DNA from 2 places in the Pseudoalteromonas sp. S1650 genome. Region 2 is predicted to be linked to the other one. Evidence: predicted binding sites of a transcription regulator. Region 2 holds the regulator's gene; the other holds the start of a gene.

Region 1 (6,900 bases), on a different contig from region 2:
CATGATATCCAGCTGATAATCTTCCATTGCTGGATACAAAATCTCTTCGACTTGCGGGCTCAAACGGTGAATTTCGTCAATAAACAGTACGTCACCTTCTTCAAGGTTCGTTAAAAGTGCGGCTAAATCCCCTGCTTTTTCAAGCACTGGCCCCGACGTTGTTTTAATATTAACGTTAAGCTCGTTGGCAACAATGTTTGCAAGTGTGGTTTTACCAAGACCCGGTGGACCAAATATTAATAAGTGATCCAGCGCTTCGCCACGATGGCGAGCAGCCTCAATAAAAATTTCCATTTGCTGCTTAACATGCGGCTGGCCTGTGTAATCGGTTAACAGTTTTGGTCGTATGGCACGATCAACACTGTCTTCGTTACTTTGTTCACTCGCATCTATTAAGCGATCTGCTTCAATCATGGTTTACTCACAACATTGATTTTAGAGCTTCTTTAATTAGAACCTCAGTCGTCATATCTGGTTTGTTCACTGTTTTAACCGCTTTTTGTGCTTGCGGTAGCTTATAGCCTAATGCCACAAGTGCTGATACAGCATCATCAGCAGCATTATTTGCCACTAGGGTATCATCACTTGATGGCTCAATGACGGCATTATCGCTAAATGGTGTAAATAAGTCATTACCCCAATTTTTAAGCCGGTCTTTCATTTCGAGCACTAAACGCTCAGCCGTTTTTTTACCAACGCCCGGCAGTTTGACCAATGTGGTCGCATCTTCATTGTTTACACAGCTTACAAATTGCTGCGCCGACATACCCGATAAAATAGCTAGACCAAGCTTTGGCCCTACACCATTAGCTTTTAAAAGCTCTCTAAATAAAGCGCGTTCGGTTTTGTTGTTAAAGCCAAATAATAGCTGGGCATCTTCACGTACCACAAAATGGGTATAAATAATCGCTTGCTCACCCACTGCCGGTAAATCATAAAAGCAAGTCATGGGCATTTGCACTTCGTAGCCTACACCACTTACTTCGATAAGAATTTCTGGTGGCTGCTTTTCAACAAGTAAGCCATTTAATCGACCAATCATATTACTTCCTTAATCGTCCTCTTACGGTTTTGCTCGCACTGCCCGCAAGTTTTATTAAATTTTGTTCTGAGTGTGCATGACAAATAGCAATTGCTAAAGCATCTGCGGCATCGGCTTGAGGGGTACCTGGCAGCTTTAAAATGTTTTTAACCATATGCTGTACTTGAGACTTATCGGCTCCGCCATTGCCTACAACGGCCTGCTTAATTTGCCTAGCTGAATATTCATAAACTGGCAGCTCTGCCATTGAAGCACCAACGATAGCAGCGCCACGTGCTTGACCGAGTTTAAGCGCTGAGTCTGGGTTGTGTGCCATAAACACTTTTTCGATAGCAAAACTATCTGGTGAGAATTGCTCTACCAATTGACTGATCCCTTGGTAAATCATTTTTAAGCGTATCGGAAAATCGTGATCGGCCAATTTAATGCAGCCACTGCCTAAATAAGTGAACTTAGCCCCTTGGTGAGCAATCACGCCGTACCCTGTTAATCGTGAACCAGGATCAATCCCTAAAATAATCGCCAACTAACTGACTCGTCTATTATCATTATTATCTGCGGTTAATAATGCCAGAGCACTGTATAAATTACCAGTAACCAATTGCAATTCATAAAAAATGCCCGCAATTGCGAGCATTTTATAGTCAACCTTTAATTAAGACATTTACGCGAGCGAGCGTAATAAGCCTTGGGTATTTTTTCGCATTGTGCGGGCTATCATCAAATAACCTAAACATGCCACAAATAAGCCCCCGACTGCTGGGCCAATAACCCAAATATGAGGGTGGAACTTACCTGCTAAATCGAACATTTGTTTTTGCACTATTAACAGAGCGATGTCACTGACAATGGCAGCGACTAAACCTGCAGTAACGCCTAATAATAAAAACTCATATAAGGTGGCATTTTTAATTAAGCGCCCTTTCGCACCTAAAGTTCGCAAAATAACAATCTCTTGCATTCGCTCACCCAAACTTGCTTGTACTTGTGAAATAAGTACTAAAGCGCCACAGGCAACCACAATCGCTAGTACAAAGCCAATCGCTAACGATACTTGCTCTATGGTTGAGCGAATTTGTTTAATGAAGCTTTCAACATCTATCACGTTAACCGTTGGGTATTGACGCATTAGCTCATTAAACTCACGTTTTTTCTCTGCTTTTACATTCACTGAAGAAATATAAGTAGCCGGGAAACTCGCTAGCACATCAGGGCTTAAAATAATAAAGAAGTTAGGTTTAAGCGTGGTCCAATTAACCTTACGTACACTGGTAATTTTTGCGTCAAACGACTGCGCGCCAATTAAGAAAGTAAGCGTATCGCCTATTTTTACATCAAGGCGCTCAAGCATCGACTCTTCGACCGATGCCTCGGCTACTGAGTCTTCACTAAACCATGTACCGTCGATAAGCTCGTTTTGATTTGGTAAGTCTTTACGCCAAGTTAGGTTTAACTCACGGCCAATACCAGAGCGGGCTTCTTCGTCTTTCTTTTCGTTGTCTTCTTGCGATACTTCGCGGGCAACCAACTCACCATTTACGGCATTTACACGGCCACGAACAACCGGATAGAAATCAGACGTTGGCATATCGTTTTGCGCTAAGAAGCTAGTAATAGGCTCTAACTCTTGCTCAGTAATGTTCACTAAAAATGAATTAGGGGCATTTTCAGGAAGCTGCGACTGCCAATCCGAAATCATGTCGTTCTTAAGTACAATTAAAAACAGTAATAGCTTGATAGCCAAAGCAAAGCTAATTAATTGTACCGCATTCACATTGGCACGCTTTTGAATTGACGCAATCGCCAATGACCAACTGTTGCCCGGGCTTAAACCAAGTTTGCGGCCACCACCAAAAATAACCTTTGATAAACCAAATAACACCGCAATTAAAAATGCCGTCGAAAGGAATAAAATTGCACTAATTTTGAGGTTGTTACTAAATAACCACATCAGTAAAAACACAGTAAGCGCCGACATAGTAAGGTGCACTTTACTTACTAATAAACGGTCGCCTAAGTTACGGCGAAGCACACGGAGCGGCGGAATATCAAATAAATCGAGTAGCGGTTTAATTGAAAACATAACCGCACAAATCACACCCGTGCTAATCGCAATGATCCAAGGTTTTGCCGATGCACTTGGCAGTGCTGAACCCATGGTTTGTGCTAAATAATCAGTGGCAATCGCTTGTAAACCATAACCAATCAGTAAACCGACTATCACCGACATTGAACATACAAGGCTCAAATGTAATAAATAGATTTTACGGATCATAGCGCGGCTACCGCCAAGCGTTTTCATCATAGCAACTGGGTCGTACTGACGCTCACAATAACGTTTTGCCGATACCGCAATAGCAACGGCAGCTAAAATAATCCCAAGTAAACCAGCTAGCAATAAATAGCTTTCGGCACGATTTAAACTATTAGAAATAGGTGACTGGCGATCTTTAACACCATACCAACGCTGGTTTTCTTTCATTTGTGGTTTTAACCAAGCATAAAAGGTATCTAAGTTGTCTTTGTCGCCAGCATAAAGTTGGCGGTAAAACACCCGGCTGCCCGGCTGAATTACCTCGGTTACAGCAATGTCTGCTTCATTGATCAAGATCCGCTGGCTGCTCGAAAACACATTAAACGGCGCATCTGGCTCTTCAGCTACAACATGACTAGCCGTAAACGTAGCTGCGCCAAGCTCTACTTTATCGCCCACTTTAATATTCAGCGCATAAAACACCGATTCACTTAACCATACTTCACCACGGCTTGGGATCTCGGTTGTTACTTCTGGTTGGCCAGTCAGGCTGGTTTTTACTTTTAACTCACCTTTTAACGGATAAGTGTTTGATACCGCTTTAACCGAGCCAAGCTGCATTTCGTCACCGGCAAATAACATGGTATCGAAGTAGGTTATTTTTGCGGTGCGTAAGTTTTCTTGGTTGGCTTGTTCTAAAAACTCAGCAGGTAAAGTATGGTTACTTGCTAAAACGCGATCAGCGGCAATAAAGGCACTGCTTTTTTCTTCAATACTTTGACCAATTCGGTCGGTAACCATAGACAGTGTTAAAACAGTGAGAACAGCTAAGGCTATTGCTGCACTGATCACTGTTAATTCGCCACGCTTAAACTCACGTGAAAACAGTTTTAGTGCTAATTTAGCCCACATTCGCTTGCACTCCTTCGTTTTCTTTAACAGTTACTAGCTGCCCTGCTTCAATATGTAAAATTTGCTGGCACTTTTGTGCAAGCTGCTCATCATGGGTTACTAAAATAAGTGTCGTGCCGTGCTCTTTATTTAGTTCAAATAATAAAGACTCAATTAATTTACCGTTTTTGCTATCAAGGTTTGCTGATGGTTCATCGGCAAATAAGATTTTCGGTGTGCCTATAAATGCACGAGCAATTGCTACACGTTGCTGCTCACCACCAGATAATTGCGATGGGTAATGACCCACACGATGGCTTAAGCCTACTTTTTCAAGTAGCTCTAGGGCTTGTTGTTTAGCGTCTTTGCTTCCTGCAAGTTCAGCGGGAAGCATTACGTTTTCAAGGGCTGTTAAGCTTTGTACAAGCATAAAAGACTGAAATACAAAACCTACTTTTTCAGCGCGAAGTGCTGCGCGTGCTTCTTCATCTAATTCGTGTAATGCGGCTCCATCTAAATGGATACTACCACCGGTAGATTGGTCAAGGCCGGCCAATAAACTCAATAAAGTAGACTTACCCGAACCTGAGGTGCCTACTACAGCAACTGAGTCGCCCGACTTGACATTAAAGCTGATGTCACTGAGGATGGTCAGGTCGCCCTCAACCGTGGTGACCGTTTTAGAAAGTCCTTTAACTTGAATGATGTTTAATTGAGAAAGCGCTGACATATGATGCATCCAATCCTACGTTTTATATTCGTTTTACTGTTAGTAATCAAACCACTTACGGCAGCAGCTGACAACACAATTTTAATTTTAGGTGACAGTTTAAGCGCCGCTTACGGTCTTAAACAAGAGCAAGGCTGGGTTAAATTGTTACAAGATAAGTACGATGAAAAAGACCAATCTGTATACCTAGTAAACGCCAGTATTAGCGGTGAAACCACAGGCGGTGCTCTAAGGCGACTCGACGCGTTACTGAGCGAATTTGAACCCACTCATGTACTCATTGAGCTTGGCGGAAACGATGGTTTACGAGGTTTCCCTATTAAACGCCTGCAAGCTAACTTACGTGATTTAATTGCAAAAAGCCAAAAAATTGGGGCGAAAACCGCCATAATGGAAGTACAAATTCCACCAAACTATGGCCCGCGTTATACCAAACTTTTCACCGATAGCTTTAAAACCATTGCCGATGAAACAGATTCTGAGCTCATGCCCTTTTTCATGCTTAGTATTGCAGGCCGTCCAGAACTTATGCAAAACGATAACTTGCACCCTAATGCCGATGCTCAACCATTAATACGCGACTTTATGTACAATACGATCAACGATTGGCTAGATTAACCTCTAGTCCATTGATTTAATACCGATTGCCTGAACAATTAACAAGCAATCGAACAGCGGAGATATTGATTTTTATAAAAAAAGCCGTACTATGGCTTGCAACGTCGGCATATAGCGCAGCTTGGTAGCGCACTGTCATGGGGTGTCAGGGGTCGCAGGTTCAAATCCTGCTATGCCGACCATTTTTCTACACTCTATTCAATAAGTTACTTGAATTTACTTTCCTGTAAGTTTACTTTTTAAAGTATGTTCTCTTCTACCTTGATGTAATTAAACATCAAAAGGTATTTTTCGAGTTAAAATATTAACATTAATAAGACATGTAACCAGTCATCGATAAGTGGAGCAATTAGCCTAAAAGGCTAAGTTGAATGGAATCAATGAAACAAAATCTACATTGGCGTTATTATCTTTCGCTAGAATCAGATGTATATGCAATGTCGCGTTACATTCACTTCACTAGTGATAACTTTAAAACATATTCCATTGAACTAGCTAAGCTCTATTTCGCTATTTGTGCAGAGGTAGAAGTCGTTCTCAAAGAAATATGTAGTATTTGCCCCTCTAAAAAATCTAAAGAAGCAAACATAGCGATTTATCGTGATTATGTAGTTGAAAATCAAAAAGGGCTGATAACTGAAAAAGTACAATCTTTCGAGTTCGAGTTGCAATTTATCCCATGGGAAGATTTTAACGAAGGCAAGTCTCCTCCATGGTGGAGTGACTATAACTGCTTAAAACATGAACGCAGAGAGCATTTTAATAAAGCGAATTTAGGTAACGTGTTACAAGCACTAGCTGGTCTGTTTATAGCAAGTTTATACTTAGGAAAAGTTTTATCAAACAGAGAACAAAATATTGGTTTTATACTTGATATTGAAGAAGTTTACGCTACTTTCCCTAAAGGTAAAAAGCTTTTCCACCCTATAGGAATTCAATCAAGTATTGAAAATCTTCATTACACATTGTAATTGTGTAATATTAGGTAATTAACATTGTGTAAATCAATTTGTGCAGTTTCACTAGCAACAATAATTTAAACATCCAATAAAATGGGAGTCTTGTCTTTAACTCCATTAGAGTCATCTAAAAATTAGTAATTACTAACTGAATATCTTCAACATAGCCAAGTATTAACAGTCAAGTCAATGAAGTATTCTTAAATTTTGAATGCTGCTTAATTTATTAAATCATTACTCCAAACGACAATTGCGGATAGTGGTCAAACTCGATTTCTAAAGCCTCTAATCGAGCTTTACTGTTTTCTAAAGGCGCATATGGTTTAATGCATAGCTATGCCCACAAAAGAATGGTTGATATAAGGTTTAAGGTTAAAGTATGAAACGGCCTATAGACCGTTTCACA
Region 2 (9,594 bases):
GGCACTGGGGGTTGTTGATACCGCTGTACTTATCATGACACTGCTAGTTGGTGTTGTGGCTGGGCGAGTTGTGCCATTTTTTACCGCGCGCGGCCTTAACCTAAGTGAACAAGTTAGAGCCCCCAAGCTCGATAAATTAGTCGTATTTAGCTCATTTTTCGCCATTGCGTGGTTTTTTATGAGTCAGCTATTTTTTAGCGCAATGAGCACCGGTTGGGTTTTTGCTTGGCTTGCTTGTTTACATTCAGCCCGGTGTGTTTTGTGGTGGCATAAAGGCATTCTAAAAGTGCCTTTGCTATGGTCATTACACGTGGCTTATTGGGCTTTATCGGTTGGTTTAATACTCGTCGCGCTGAGCTATTTCAGCCCAATTATCTTATTCAAAGATGCGCTTCATCTGATCACTGTTGGCACCATAGGTGTGATGATCATCGCCATGATGGTACGTGTCTCTCATGGTCACACTGGGCGCGCATTACAAGCCCCTGCGTACATTAGTTTGGCATTTGTACTCATTGTGATAGCTGCCATTGTACGTTCGTTACTTCCCGTTTATTTAGGTCATCACCTTGCATGGCAGTTAAGTGCGTTGCTGTGGGTTGCTGGCTTTAGCTTATTTTTATTTCATTGTGCGCCCATCTTAGTGAATCGTCGTGTTGATGGTCGCCGCGGTTAATCTCTCCAATAGGAAAAACTATGTTATCTGAAAAAACGATCCAGATTGTTAAAAGTACTTTGCCGTTGCTTGCACAAGCAGGCCCTCAAGTGACTGAGTATTTTTATGATCGTATGTTTAGCTACAACCCAGAGCTTAAAAATATTTTTAATATGACGCATCAGCAATCGGGCTCTCAGCAATTTGCGCTATTTAATGCCTTAGCTGCCTACGCGGCAAATATTGATAACTTGGCAGTGTTAAAAGGTGCGCTTGCGCGCATTAATCATAAACACACCAGTTACCATATTTTGCCAGAGCATTATCCTATTGTTGGTGGACATCTGATTGCGACTTTAAAAGAGTTATTGCCAGAACAATTTACTCCTGAGGTCGAGTATGCATGGCGTGAAGCCTATTCATTATTAGCGGATGTATGTATCAATGAGGAGATGTCGCTATATCAAAAAACCAAAAAGGCACCGGGAGGTTGGTTTGGTACTCGTACTTTCACAATTACAGAAAAACGTATGGAGTCATCGCAAATTTGCAGTTTCATATTAACGCCTGCCGATGCAAAGCCTGTTGTGGCGTATTTACCGGGCCAATATTTAGGAATTAAAGTAACGCCAGCAAACAGTGATTTAACGCAAGTTAGGCAATACTCTTTATCACAGCAAAGTAATGGCCACAATTACCGAATTAGCGTTAAAGAAGAAGGCTTGGTATCTAACTACCTACACAGCTTAACTGAGGGGGATGAGGTAGAAATTTACCCACCTGCAGGCGACTTTGTGCTTCGCGAAATCGACTCGCCTGTTGTATTGATTTCTGCGGGTGTTGGTCAAACCCCAATGATGGCGATGCTAGAAACACTATTAAGTAATCAACCTAACCAGTCAATCCATTATCTACATGCTTGCGACAGTGAGACGCAGTTTGCCTTTAAAGAGTATTTATTTAAGCAACAACAAGCGCACGCTTCATTACATTGTGTTACCTGGTTTAAAGATGGCAAGGGGGGCGATTTTGCGGGCTTGATGGATGTAAACCACATCGCTGACAGCTTACCAATTAGTAAAGGTGACTTTTACCTGTGTGGCCCTATCGCCTTTATGGCAATGATCAAAGAGCAACTACTAAGTATTGGGGTTGCAAGTGAACGCATTCACTACGAGGTGTTTGGCCCTCACCAAAGCTTATGATGTAAAAGGCGTAGCTGAAGCTGCGCCTTTTTTGTTAGTTAACTTCGCGCTCTAGATCAGGAAGTGAAATACGGAGCTCTTTTTGTACTTTAGAAGCCCATAAGAATTTCACTATTAGAGTAACTTACGATTGCTAATTTCAGCTATTTCAAGCTTTTGCCACGATTCAAATAGCTTGCGTTGTTTGTCTGATATTTTTAAGCCATAGGTTTTTTGCATATAAAAATAGGTATCGGCTATTTGCTTTCTTGCATAAATGGGTGGCTCAAATACGCGCTGCTTAAAGTCGATTTTTACAGGGCATGCTCCGTAACTTGCACTTGATGTTGACACCATGCCGTAGCGAAAGTTTGAACGGTCAGCATTGATCTCGCCTATAGCAGGGGCAAGGTTATTAATGTCGGCTTCCATTTGACGGAATTTCGCACTGACCTTTTTACAGTTTTTACGACCGCCATCTTGCCATCATTGTAATTGATGACCAAACTCCCAGGCAGGCACAATATGCTCCCACTCTATTCTTTTTGCGCGGGCATTCTCTTTTCCTGAGCGGGTGACAGGGTTTCTAGGAATATAACCACACGCATCAGGATCTGGCACAAGTTTTTTACCTTGGCGCTTTATGTCGCAGCCACAATATAAGCTTTTATTGTTGCTTGGTAGGTTCTTAATTAAATGCTTTTTGGCACTGTAAAAGCTCGAAAATTCTTTAGCGGATATAGGAAAAGTGAAAATAAAACACAGGGCTAAGTATAGAAATAAACGCATATCCATCACATCAGTGAACTACAGGAAGCGCTATTTTAGAGCGACTATTCTAAAAATGAAAAGTTTTTCAACTCAGCTATAGTTGTTAGGCCGTTTTAATTAAAGGAATTACAACTATGTTATTAGGTGCCTTCTCAGTGAGTTTAAATGTCAAAGATATTCGTGCTTCAAAGCAGTTTTATGAAAAGCTAGGTTTCAACGAGTTTGCTGGGGAGATAGAACAGCATTGGCTAATTATGAAAAACGGTGAACATTTAATTGGTTTGTTTCAAGGTATGTTCGACAAAACCATGCTGACCTTTAACCCAGGGTGGGATCAAAATGCTGAAGCTTTGGATGAATTTGCAACCTTTGAGCAATTAGCTGCACAATTTCAGCAACAAGGATTAGAAATACAAAAGGCCGGTGACGCGAGTTTTATTATCACCGACCCAGATGGCAATCCTATTTTGATTGACCAACACGTGTAGCTGGCTTTTTACGTTTAATTCGAACGTTTTGTAGTAACAAGAGAACTCCTGTAATACAAAATAGTACGCTGGTGGCCGAGAAGCTGATGAGTAGTGGATTGTTAAAGTTCTCACGCTCATCATAATCCATAATGTGTAGCATCCAGAAAAAGTCGAAAATGCGCCACAGGGTGCTGCGCACAGTAATAAGGTTACCGGTTTGGCTATCTAAATATAAGGTTGTTGATCGCCAATCATCAAAGCTTACTTGCCAAACATTGGCTTTGTGACCGACTTCTCTAGGCCCTTTTGTTAATAACTGCGCTTGCGTTATTTTTGCGTCAATAAGCAGGTGAGCTTGCGCATTTTCAATGATTTGCGCTTTACTCGGTGCAGGCATTTTAGCACCTGTTCTACCATCAAAGTTGAATGTACCGCTAGAGGTTGTTACTTCTATAATCGGTGTATTTAGAAAGTGGCTATATTTAATACCTTCGATTTGCTCAAATTGCGCTGTTATTTTATCAATTGAAGCAGGGTAGTCCGACAATAAAAATGGGCTACTTAAACTGCGATTAGCCAGATGCTTACCATGCACTTTTTCAAGTGGTAATGAGCTCATTACCAGCCCTCCTAAGAGCCAAAAAAAGATCTGCAAAGCAAGTAAGTAGCCAAGCCATTTATGCCCTTTACGAGCATACTTAAACAGGCGTTTATTCATTATTACCCCGTTATTATTGTTATGTGGGCGCTATTTTAGGTTGTTTAGCTAGATTGCCAATGCGGCATAATGTCGCATTAACTGTATTCTAGATTTGGTATATATACAAAACTGAGTTAAAGTTTCAGTCGATATCAATAGAGGGTAAAAACGAGAGTATGTCGGAAATTCAATTTTTAAATGTAGATCTGGAGCTTGAATCAAAGCACGATATTAGTGCGCTTGTTGCTGATTTGAAGAAAAACGCCATGGTTTTACATTATGACCAAGATGAATACCGCCAACTAGCACGTATTGAAGCAACCGCAGATATCAGCTCTCCAGATAAAGCCATTAACCAGCTTTGCGAGCTTATTGAGTCTTGCTCGCGCAATGCATTAAAACAGTGGTTATCGTGCTCAAAGCGTACATTTGATATAGGCTTTGAATCAGGTAATTCGCCTAAATGCTTTAACCAACCCCTGCATGCCGATACCTTGTTACGTATCTCTGCAATTGGCGCAGGGATTGAAATTACTATTTATCCTGTCGAAAAATAGCCTGAATTTATCGCTCTACAACAGCTGCGGTCATTCTTGATACGCAGCAAAGCTCTCCTGCGGCATTGGTAATTTTAATATCCCAAACAGAAGTTCGCTTACCTAAATGCAACGGTCTTGCTGTTGCTGTTAACGTTCCTTTGCGTGACGCTTTCATGTGGTTGGCATTAATTTCTTGGCCAACAGCATAGAACTTATTGAAATCAACCACGAAATTTGCTGCATAGCTTGCCACTGTCTCTGCTAATACAACGTTTGCTCCGCCATGAACCATACCCATAGGGTTATGATGCTCAGGAATAGCAGGCATAGTTGCCATTAAATAATCATCACCAATTTCAGTTACCTCAATGCCCATAGTTTTCATTAAAGTGCCTTGACCGGTGATCCCCTGTTCTAGCTCTTTGCAAAGCTCTAACGTGATTGGGTGGTGCCAAATACTCATTGTGTTTCCTTAGCCTGCTAATTAAAGCTAATACCTTATGGCATCTTTCGGTGTGGTTCAATGTTAGTTTTGTAGCAATATGATGGGGTTAATTTAAATTTGCGATTTTCAAATAACTGTATATACTCACAGTTAAATGTACTGTATGGAAAACCAGTTGTATGCGCCCATTAACTAAACGCCAATCGCAAATTTTAGAACTAATTAAAGTCTTTATTAAAGATACAGGCATGCCACCTACGCGTGCTGAAATAGCTCAAACATTAGGTTTTAAAAGTGCCAACGCTGCTGAAGAACACCTAAAAGCACTGGCTAAAAAAGGCATGATCAAAATGAAGCCTGGGGCGAGTCGCGGTATTCAGTTAATTGAAGAAGATGAGCCAGAGCAATTAGGCTTACCTTTAATTGGCCGTGTTGCAGCCGGTGAACCTATTTTGGCGCAAGAACATGTTGAAAGTCACTGCCAAGTTGATCCTTCATTATTTAAGCCTGCAGCCGATTTCTTACTGCGTGTAAATGGCATGAGTATGAAAGACATTGGTATTATGGATGGCGATTTGCTTGCAGTACACAGAACACAAGTTGCTGAAAACGGGCAAGTAGTTGTAGCTCGAGTCGATGAAGATGTAACAGTTAAGCGTCTAGAAAAAGCGGGTCGCAAAGTACTTTTACACGCTGAGAACGAAGAGTTTTCGCCTATTGAGGTTGATCTTGAGCACGAGTCGTTCAACATCGAGGGGTTAGCTGTTGGGGTTATTCGTAACGCTGATTGGATGTAACTTTTCCCAATTTGGTGCATCAAATTGACTCAATTTGGTGCGCCGCTGAAATTTTACTACTTAATTAGGATTTGTGAATCCTTACTCTTCATTTAAAGCCTTATATGGCGCAGTTTTCCTCTCTTTTTATATTTCGTTTTTACTCCTAAACATTAAATAACGCGCTGATTATAGTTGTTATTTCTGCACCAAAATAAACATTTATTATCATTAAAACTTGCTTATTGGTCATTTTTTAACTAATTGGTTAATACACTGTATTAACACCTAATTAATAAAAAGACACAAAAATGTGCGAGGTGTTAGACAGGGGGTAGGTATCATAAGTGGGTCAAAATGATACGTAGTCGCTCTGAACAATAAGAAAAACGAATGGGCACCTTGTTGTATCGCCTTTTCGCTTTGCGTCTTGCAATAGCATCTAAAGGAGCCGTCACATGGGTAAACTGCGTTACGCCTTGTGGCTTATATTGTTTGCACTTCCTGAGCTTGCATTGGCAAATAGCCAATACAATATGCGTAAAGGGGTGACCGATATAAGTAATAATGTTTATGAGTTACACATGACGATATTTATTATCTGCTGTGTAATCGGCATCATCGTATTTGCGGTGATGTTTTGGGCTTTAATACACCACCGTAAATCCAAAGGGGCCAAGCCTGCCCAATTTCATGAAAGTACAAAAGTTGAAATACTTTGGACTGCCATTCCATTTGTCATCTTAATCGCCATGGCTGTGCCTGCCACAAAAACCTTAATTGCCATGGAAGATGCCTCTAAAGCCGATATCACCATTAAAGTGACGGGCTCACAGTGGAAGTGGCATTATGAGTACATGGGTGAAGACATTGCCTATTACTCGATTCTATCTACTCCTAAAGATCAAATAGACAACCAAGCAGAGAAAACTGAACATTATTTGCTTGAAGTAGATAAACCGCTAGTACTTCCTATCAATAAAAAAGTTCGCTTTTTAATGACTTCAGACGATGTAATTCATTCATGGTGGGTGCCTGATTTTGCGGTTAAAAAGGATGCAAATCCTGGGTTTATCAATGAAGCGTGGACACGTATTAACGAGCCAGGCGTGTACCGTGGCCAATGTGCTGAGTTATGCGGTAAAGATCATGGCTTTATGCCTGTAGTGGTGAAAGCTTTACCTGAAGATGAGTTTGCTAATTGGCTTGCAGATGCTAAGCAAGAAAAAGCCAATGCGGCCGCAGCGGATGCTGCTTTGCTTGATCAAACATTACCGAAAGAAGAGCTTATGACCTTGGGTGAGCAAGTCTACATGGCTAGTTGTGCTGCATGCCACCAACCTACCGGTATGGGCCTACCTGGCGTATTTCCAGCACTTAAAGGCAGCCCGATTGTATTAGGTGATGTAAAAGATCACATAGATATTGTGTTACACGGTAAGCCTGGCACAGCAATGCAAGCGTTTGATAAACAGCTTTCAATCAAGCAACTTGCTGCGGTTATTACTTATAAGCGAAATGCGTGGGGTAATGACACCGGCGATGTTATCCAACCGAGTCAAATTCAAGCCGCGATTGATGCAGCAGCGGAGGCGAACTAATGAGTAACGTTATTAACGAGCAAGCAACTGGGCATGCGCATCACGACCATCATCACCCTGCTAAAGGTTTTAAGCGTTGGCTTTACACCACCAATCATAAAGACATCGGGAGTTTATACCTGATTTTTTCACTCACCATGTTTTTAATTGGCGGAGCAATGGCAATGGTGATCCGCGCTGAACTGTTTCAGCCTGGATTACAGTTAGTCGATCCGCACTTTTTTAATCAAATGACTACCGTACATGGCTTGATCATGGTGTTTGGTGCCGTTATGCCCGCGTTCACTGGGCTTGCAAACTGGATGGTACCTATGATGATAGGCGCACCGGATATGGCCTTACCACGTATGAATAACTGGAGCTTTTGGATATTGCCTTTCGCATTTTTAATCCTGTTGGCTTCGTTACTCATGCCGGGTGGCGGTCCTGCGTTTGGTTGGACTTTCTATGCACCACTCTCCACCACTTACAGTAACGACAACACCGCACTGTTTGTATTTGCTGTACATATCATGGGTATCAGCTCAATTATGGGGGCGATTAACGTTATCGTGACTATCGTCAACCTAAGAGCGCCGGGTATGACGTGGATGAAGCTGCCGCTATTTGTATGGACATGGTTAATCACTGCATTTTTGTTAATTGCTGTTATGCCTGTTCTAGCAGGGGCGGTCACTATGGTGTTGACCGATAAATACTTTGCAACCAGCTTTTTTGATGCAGCCGGTGGGGGCGACCCTGTGATGTTCCAGCACATTTTCTGGTTCTTCGGTCACCCTGAAGTGTACATCATGATTTTACCAGCCTTTGGCATTATATCGACTATCGTACCTACCTTCTCGCGCAAAAAGCTATTTGGCTACGCGTCTATGGTGTATGCAACTTCATCGATTGCGCTGCTAAGTTTTATCGTTTGGGCACACCATATGTTTACCACTGGGATGCCTGTGGCAGGCGAGTTGTTTTTCATGTACGCCACCATGCTCATTTCGGTGCCAACGGGCGTTAAAGTGTTTAACTGGGTGGCCACCATGTGGCGCGGTTCAATTAGCTTCGAAATTCCGATGATGTTTGCCATCGCCTTTATTGTGTTATTCACCTTAGGTGGTTTCTCTGGCTTGATGCTTGCGATTACACCGGCAGATTTTCAATATCATGATACCTATTTTGTGGTAGCACACTTCCATTATGTGCTTGTGACAGGAGCTGTGTTCTCAATTATGGCGGGGGCCTACTACTGGTTACCGAAATGGACCGGCAACATGTATAACGAAACGCTGGCGAAATGGCATTTTTGGTTATCGCTAATCAGTGTCAACGTGTTGTTCTTCCCTATGCACTTTGTTGGCCTTGCCGGTATGCCGCGTCGTATTCCTGACTATGCACTGCAATTCGCTGACTTTAACGCCATTATCAGTATTGGTGGTTTTGCATTTGGCTTATCGCAACTGTTGTTTGTGTTGGTGGTATTTAAATGTGCCAGAGGGGGCGAAAAAGCGCCTGCCAAAGTATGGGATGGAGCTGAAGGTTTAGAGTGGGAAGTCGATTCTCCAGCACCTTATCATACCTTTGAAACACCGCCGGAGATTAAGTAATGAACCATGCACCTTTGCTAAAAAAACTGCTGATTACATGCTTGCTCATGTTTGCTTTTGCTTTTGCAATGGTGCCGCTTTACGACGTGTTTTGCGACGTTACAGGGTTGAATGGTAAGCCATCATTAGAAAAAGCGAGCGCGAGTGAATCAATAAATACACAGCGTCAAGTTGATGTCAGCTTTACCACTCACGCTCAAAGCGGCGCGCCATTTAAGGTGCAGTCTGAGCAATACAGTGTGGCAGTACAACCTGGTGCCATGCGTGAAGTTAAATTCTCAGCGAAAAACACCAGTAATGAAGACAAAGTCATGCAAGCAATTCCATCAGTATCACCGGGTAAAGCGGCAAAGTACTTACATAAAATCGCCTGTTTTTGCTTTGATCAGCAGCCAATGAAAGCCGGTGAAGAAATGGAGTTTACCTTGTTGTTTTATGTTGATACTGAGTTACCCGACGATGTTGAGGAACTGACGTTGTCGTATACCGTGTTTGATATTAGCGGGCATGTTGTGGCTAAAAACGATTAAAAGCCGCCAAGCTAATTGCTAATTGGGAGCAAACAAAATGAATCAAAATTATGAAAAATACTATGTTCCAGCCGAGAGTCCTTGGCCAATAGTTGGTGCCATCGCGATGTTTTTAATTGCTGTTGGTGCTGGTTTAACAGTGATGCAAGTAAGTGGTGAGAGCAGTAGTGGCCAGTATGTGTTGTATCTAGGCATTGCCATATTAATCTATATGGTTTTTAGCTGGTTTAAAAACGTTATTGAAGAGTCTCATAAAGGGCTTTATTCAGCGCAAATGGATCGTTCATTCAAACAAGGTATGGGCTGGTTTATCTTCTCTGAAGTTATG

Evidence for each region. Region 2 encodes LexA, which represses DNA repair genes until DNA is damaged. Its sites were predicted from a motif close to TACTGTATNNNNATACAGTA; they were not measured.
Region 1: the regulator LexA is predicted to act here: its motif matches at 1,619-1,638, upstream of ruvC (crossover junction endodeoxyribonuclease RuvC).

What each region holds. Positions count from the first base shown of each region.
Region 1 is NZ_PNDF01000018.1:48,176-55,075, reverse strand. Features, by position in the region: gene ruvB (Holliday junction branch migration DNA helicase RuvB) at 1-414, opposite strand, end outside; gene ruvA (Holliday junction branch migration protein RuvA) at 422-1,042, opposite strand; gene ruvC (crossover junction endodeoxyribonuclease RuvC) at 1,044-1,568, opposite strand; gene CWB80_RS05430 (ABC transporter permease) at 1,707-4,208, opposite strand; gene CWB80_RS05425 (ABC transporter ATP-binding protein) at 4,198-4,917, opposite strand; gene CWB80_RS05420 (arylesterase) at 4,918-5,535, shown strand; tRNA gene CWB80_RS05415 (tRNA-Pro) at 5,641-5,717, shown strand; gene CWB80_RS05410 (hypothetical protein) at 5,907-6,506, shown strand.
Region 2 is NZ_PNDF01000068.1:10,963-20,556, forward strand. Features, by position in the region: gene CWB80_RS17815 (NnrS family protein) at 1-676, shown strand, start outside; gene hmpA (NO-inducible flavohemoprotein) at 697-1,860, shown strand; partial or broken gene CWB80_RS17825 (endonuclease) at 1,975-2,628, opposite strand; gene CWB80_RS17830 (VOC family protein) at 2,745-3,098, shown strand; gene CWB80_RS17835 (PepSY-associated transmembrane domain-containing protein) at 3,073-3,798, opposite strand; gene CWB80_RS17840 (hypothetical protein) at 3,957-4,337, shown strand; gene CWB80_RS17845 (PaaI family thioesterase) at 4,345-4,782, opposite strand; gene lexA (transcriptional repressor LexA) at 4,944-5,561, shown strand; gene coxB (cytochrome c oxidase subunit II) at 5,999-7,141, shown strand; gene ctaD (cytochrome c oxidase subunit I) at 7,141-8,736, shown strand; gene CWB80_RS17865 (cytochrome c oxidase assembly protein) at 8,736-9,266, shown strand; gene CWB80_RS17870 (cytochrome c oxidase subunit 3) at 9,304-9,594, shown strand, end outside.